2 regions of the Peribacillus aracenensis genome follow, and region 2 is predicted to be linked to the other one. Evidence: riboswitches for the same ligand, from Rfam matches in the RefSeq annotation. Region 2 holds a riboswitch; the other holds the start of a gene.
What was found. Region 2 has a riboswitch for cobalamin ahead of metE (5-methyltetrahydropteroyltriglutamate--homocysteine S-methyltransferase). Riboswitches for the same ligand answer to the same signal wherever they lie in the genome.
Positions count from the first base shown of each region.

Region 1: linked by a shared signal. The riboswitch ahead of N0M92_RS11660 (ABC transporter substrate-binding protein) and the one ahead of metE (5-methyltetrahydropteroyltriglutamate--homocysteine S-methyltransferase) in region 2 are both predicted to bind cobalamin.

Region 1 is NZ_JANZMJ010000009.1:113,270-116,437, forward strand. Features, by position in the region: tRNA gene N0M92_RS11650 (tRNA-Arg) at 191-264, opposite strand; gene N0M92_RS11655 (polysaccharide deacetylase family protein) at 494-1,348, shown strand; cobalamin riboswitch at 1,435-1,609, shown strand; gene N0M92_RS11660 (ABC transporter substrate-binding protein) at 1,783-2,754, shown strand; gene N0M92_RS11665 (FecCD family ABC transporter permease) at 2,717-3,168, shown strand, end outside.
Region 2 is NZ_JANZMJ010000029.1:64,096-67,263, reverse strand. Features, by position in the region: gene N0M92_RS22565 (aminopeptidase) at 1-17, opposite strand, end outside; gene bcp (thioredoxin-dependent thiol peroxidase) at 29-499, opposite strand; gene N0M92_RS22555 (potassium channel family protein) at 562-981, opposite strand; cobalamin riboswitch at 1,221-1,413, shown strand; gene metE (5-methyltetrahydropteroyltriglutamate--homocysteine S-methyltransferase) at 1,558-3,168, shown strand, end outside.

The DNA.
Region 1 (3,168 bases), on a different contig from region 2:
CTAATTGGAATTTGTTTGAAGTCTAAATATAATAAAAATCTGAGTTCTGTTTTTTACAGGGCTCGGATTTTTTTATATCTATAGGGATTGATGAAGTAGTGGTTAAATTTTCTGACCGTCACATAAATCACAGAAAAAAACCCAGTTACGATGCGGAAGAACTGCATTGTAACTGGGTTTTTCAAATTAGCGTCCCAGATAGGAATCGAACCTACGACCTACAGCTTAGGAGGCTGTCGCTCTATCCTGCTGAGCTACTGGGACATATATTTAAGTCGACGACTTATTTATTATATTTCTTATAGGCAAACTTTTCAAGCTTATAGCACATACTTATGAAAAAAAATCTTCATAAATGCTCAGCAAATCACTATGCCCTTTTGTTTTCCTATTAATTCTTTAAATGGAATACTTTATTATCGAATAGTATTCTGATACTATTATACTAGAAAAAATTAGGGGAATGATAGTGAAAAGATATAGAGTTTTATGGATGGTGGCATTGCTGGGAATTTTAATTTTACCTGGATGTTCACAAGGGATTGTAGAGGGTATAGGCATAAAAACGGCTGCACCGATTGCGGAAGATGACATTGAAGTGGTCGAAGCGGCCGAGAATGAGACTGAGACTGGTCAGGATTTGGATGGCCAGATCGATACGGGAGACTGGATAATGGCCAAGTCCCCGGTCAGGCTTCCAATCTTGATGTATCACAGCATTTCTGAAGGGAATGGACTTCGGGTTCCAATTGAGGAATTCCGAGCACAGATGGCTTGGCTTCGGGAGAATGGTTACTATACATTATCCCCTGAAGAAGCATACCTCGTTTTAACCGAGAATCGGATGCCAAGTGAGAAGTGCGTCTGGCTTACTTTTGATGATGGCTATACAGATAACTACACGGAGGCTTTTCCGATATTAAAAGAAAATGATATGAAAGCAACTGTCTTCATGATCGGTAAGTCCATTGATAAAGGTCATCACCTGACTGAAGATCAAATGTTGGTGATGAGCAGGAATGGTATTTCGATCGAAAGCCATACCATCAACCATTTGGAGCTGAACCGCATGACGGCAGTACAGCAAGAAGCTGAAATGGTCCAGTCAAAGGATCTGTTCGATCGTATCCTCAAACAGGACACGACAGTGCTTTCCTATCCTGTTGGTCGGTATAATGAGGAGAGTCTTAGGGTGTCAGAAGAGGCCGGATACAAGATGGCAGTCACTACTGAACCTGGAGGAGCTTCAAGGGACCAAGGGATGTATGCCCTGCATCGAGTTCGGATTTCACCCGGATTATCAGTCGGTGGGTTCGCGTCGCTGATAGAAAATGCTTCTAATCATTGAAGATGGATGGTGCATTTCGAATTTGTTCAGAAAAATCATATAATAATCGATTCTTACATGGTGTATAATGAAGGCAGTGAAAATTATATACATATGAACGATTTGGTGTCTTAATGACTTAAAAGGGAAGTTGGTGAAATGCCAACGCGGTCCCGCCACTGTATATGGGAGCTGACGGCTATGTACCACTGTATGAGATATGGGAAGGTGCCGTTGACGATGACCATGAGCCAGGAGACCTGCCAGAATTCGTACACCTGTAACCTACGCGGATGGGAAGGTGTGTGGCAGACCCTAAGAAAGAGTCCGTAATGATATTGTTGCCATGCAAGCACCTTCCGTTTAACGGGAGGTGCTTTTTGTTTTGGGGCATCTTCCAGGAATGCGTTTTCTTTATTTAGGTGGGAAGAAATTAAATGAAAAGATTGTGGGGAATGAAAATGAAGAAGATTTTTGGTCTGATACTGTTGATGTTGCTTACTGCAGGATTGATGGTTGGCTGCAGTGACGCTGCTGATGAAGGAAAAGAAAAGCAACAAACGAATCATGCTCAACACGAAGCTTTCCCGATTACGATTAAAGATGCAACTGGGGAAAAAGTGACGATAGAACAAAAACCGAAGAAAATCGTTTCGTTGATACCAAGTAATACGGAAGTGGTCTTTGCACTTGGTTTGGGTAAAAATGTCGTTGGTGTATCCGACAATGATAATTACCCGGAAGAAACGAAAGAAATTGAAAAAGTTGGCGGAATGGAAATGAACACGGAGCTGATTGTCTCCATGAAGCCTGATCTTGTTCTTGCGCATGCATCAAGTGCCCATAATTCGAATGAGGGTTTAAAACAGCTTAAGGATGCTGGAATAGATGTCCTTGTAGTCAATGATGCACAAAGCTTTGACCAAGTCTATAAGTCTATTGAAATGATTGGACAGGCAACGGGGGAACAGGATAAGGCAAAAGAAATCGTTACGGATATGAAAACGAAGCTCAAGGATATCCAGGAAAAGGCCAAATCCGTAAAGGAAGAGGATAGGAAGACCGTTTTAGTGGAAGTTTCGCCTTCACCGGAAATATACACACCTGGTAAAAATACTTTCATGAATGAGATGCTTACTATCATTTCAGCGGATAATGCTGCTGCAGAATTGGACGGATGGGCAAAAATTGATGAAGAGTCGATGATTGCTGCAAATCCGGATGTCATCATTACAACGTATGGTTATTATACGAAAGATCCAGTTAGTGAAGTGACGGGCCGAAAGGGATGGCAAGACGTAAATGCCGTTAAGAATGGCCAAGTCTTTGATGTCCATTCAGACTTGGTGACCCGTTCCGGTCCACGTTTAATAGAGGGAGTAGAGGAACTTGCCAAATCAGTCTATCCGAACCTATTTGACAACTAAATGGGCTTTTGCTTATTTGATTGCGTTGTTCATTTTGTTATTCGCGATGACGATAGGCATTTCCTTTGGTTCGGTGCCAGTACCGATTCCCGTACTTATACAAATAATCGGCAAGGAGATTTTCCATTTGCCGATTTCTGCTGATCCGGATGTGATGCTTACGAATATCGTGATGAACATCCGCCTGCCGCGTGTATTGCTTGCGGGTTTGGTCGGGGCATCACTTGCGATTGCGGGTGCGGCTTTTCAGGGACTGCTCCGGAACCCGCTCGCTGATCCTTACACATTGGGTATTTCATCAGGAGCATCGGTAGGCGCCGTATTGACAATATTCTTGAATATTTCACTGCCGTTCATCGGTTTATATACTCTTCCGGCATTGAGCATCTTATGCTCAGTGCTCACGATGCTTTG
Region 2 (3,168 bases):
ATTCGCTCATCCTTCATCTGCCTGTCCCTTATTTTTCGAGGTCGCGAAGAGTTTCAAGAGCTTCTTCGACGTGGCCTTTGACTTTTACTTTACGCCATTCTTTGACTACCTTACCAGCCTTATCTATCAGGAAAGTTGAACGTTCAATGCCCATATACTCCTTGCCAAAGTTCTTTTTCAATTGCCAAACATCAAATGATTCAGCCGCTTCATGATTTTCGTCAGCCAGCAGCAGAAAAGGCAATCCATGCTTTTCGATGAACTTTTCATGACGTGCCGCTGGATCTGGGCTGATACCAATGATGACCGCGTCCAATTCCTCGAATTGCTCATTATGGTCCCGGAAATCACAGGCCTCCGTCGTGCAACCTGGCGTCATGTCTTTTGGATAAAAATATAAAACAATGTTTTTCCCCTTAAAATCCGATAGGGAAACCATTTCACCATTGTTTGCAGGGAGTTTGAAATCAGGTGCTTTTTCTCCAATTTTAACAGTCATATTGAACCCTCCATTTCTTTCATTATGGTAAGAGTACCCAATAATCGAAAGAAACACAACTTTCATTTATTCCTCCTATCATTCTGTTCCAGATCGATAACTGTCCGAATCACGAACGCTGCCGGCAGTGTATACCCGATGAAAGCCTGAATGGTAGCTATCATCCTGCCTATGCCAATCGGGGCTATATCTCCATACCCTACAGAAAACATCGTCATCGCACTAAAGTAAAAGGAAGTCTTCAACTGTTCATAGAAAGTGCCATCCAGCCTATTGCCCATATCAAGAATCACCGAATGATTCTGAAGCTCGTATAATAAATAAATCAATGCGAATCCAACCAATATCGTCGCATATAAATTGCCAAGCCACAGCATATCCTCCAGAGAAAACTTCTTTCCTCCCGACTCAACAAGAAATAACGTACGAATGCTCATCACCATGCAAAAAATGATTCCTGCAATCAAGATGTAGAAAGTCATCCCCAACGCCCCATTTCAATACGCCACTCCCTCTATACATACTCCCTGTCCAAACAATATATTCTTTTTTAGGAACAGACCTTATCCTCATCACCCACACACTCAAAAAACGGATTCTTTTCCCGAATCTCATGTTGACCCTTTTGGTCGGATATGTTAAGATTGCCTAAATTTTTATAATAGTTTTTATTTTAAAAATCTTCGACCTGCAAACAGTTTATAAAGGCAGGTTTTGTAAAATTTCATATGTGGAAATAGGTTCCTAATTATTAATTAGGATTAAAAGGGAAGTCCGGTGTAATTCCGGCACGGTCCCGCCACTGTAATGGGAGTGTTAGCGCCATCCAATATGCCACTGATCAACGGATCGGGAAGGCCCGCCGCTAATGATAATCCCTAAGTCAGGAGACCTGCCTATTTCAACAACACTGTTTTAACCTACGGGAGATAGGGAGGTGTTAGGGACCTTATAATTGTAAGGGGCATTCTGAATGCCTCTTATTTTAAGCATTTCTAACTTTCTCTTTTGACGGTTAGGGATGCTTTTTTTATTGTTCAATAATATGAATTGGGAGGATGGGAATTTTGAAAAGCAGTAGTTTGGGTTACCCTCGAATCGGGGAAGATCGTGAATGGAAACGTACATTGGAAGCTTACTGGTCAGGTAAAATCGATGAAGCGGAATTTACGACACAACTAAAAGCAATCCGTTTAGGCAACTTACAAAAACAGAAGCAACGGGGCATTGATATCATTCCTGTCAACGATTTCACTTTCTATGATCAAATGCTCGACATGTCCGTCATGTTCGGTCTTGTTCCTGAACGTTATTCAGCCTATGAAGGCGGTAGAGTTCCTCTTTCCGTATATTATTCAATGGCTCGCGGAAACAATGATGAAGTCGCTTCCGAAATGACGAAATGGTTCAATACGAACTATCACTATATTGTCCCTGAATTAAAACTGCCACAGCTGACTTTAACAGAAAATAAACCACTTGAAGCATACCGGGAAGCCAAGGAAAAACTAGGAATTGAAACGAAGCCCGTATTGATCGGGCCTTATACCTTCATCTCCCTTTCCAAAGGCTTCAATAAACAAGAGATCCCTGGCATCATCCTGAGCTTGCTTCCCCTATACACGCAAATCCTGCGGGAGTTGGAGCAAGAAGGAGTGAAATGGGTACAAATGGATGAACCTGCTCTTGGTTCATCCATTTCCAAGGATGATATGCAAACTGTTACTTATCTCTATGAAAAGCTGAATGAAGCAGCACCGAACCTGAACATCATGCTACAAACATACTTTGATGCCGTGGAACACTACCAAGAAGTCATCGAATTAAAAGTCCAAGGAATCGGTCTTGATTTTGTACATGATAAAGGGAGGAATCTAAGTAATCTTGAAGCATTCGGCTTCCCGAAGGACAAAGTGCTTGCTGCAGGTGTGATTGACGGAAAAAACATTTGGCTATCTGATTTATCGAAAAAAATTCAATTGATCGAGACTCTTAAGAAAAAGGTAGCCGAAGACCAAATCTGGCTTCAGCCCTCTTGTTCCCTGCTTCATGTCCCAGTGACCGTTCGTAATGAATCCGCCCTTTCAAAAGAAGTGAAACAGGCCCTTGCTTTCGCTGACGAGAAACTTGAGGAAATCACACTCTTGGTCAAAGGGAATAATCAAGGCTCTGAAGCAATCGCCGAAAAAGTCAATGCCAATAAAACTACGGTTCAAACGTTAGCAAGTTCAAATGCTCGGAATCATGGGGCTGTACGATCGAAAGTCGAAAAGATTAAAACCAGGACCGCCGGCCGTCAAATTCCATTTAAAGAGCGTTACCAAAAACAACAGGAATTTTTCAAATTGCCTTTCCTTCCTTCGACTACAATCGGTAGCTTTCCGCAGACACTTGAAGTTAAACAAGCACGCGGGAAATTCAAAAAAGGAGATTGGACCGCTCAGCAATATGAAGCATTCGTTAACGAAGAAATCGGCAAATGGATTGAAATCCAAGAAGAAATCGGTTTGGATGTTCTCGTTCACGGGGAATTCGAACGGACGGATATGGTTGAATACTTCGGCCATAAGTTGGGCGGATTCATCTTTCTGGAAAAGGGTTGGGTCCAATCCTATGGATCCCGCTGCGTAAAACCACCAGTCATCTATGGCGACATCCATTTCATCGAA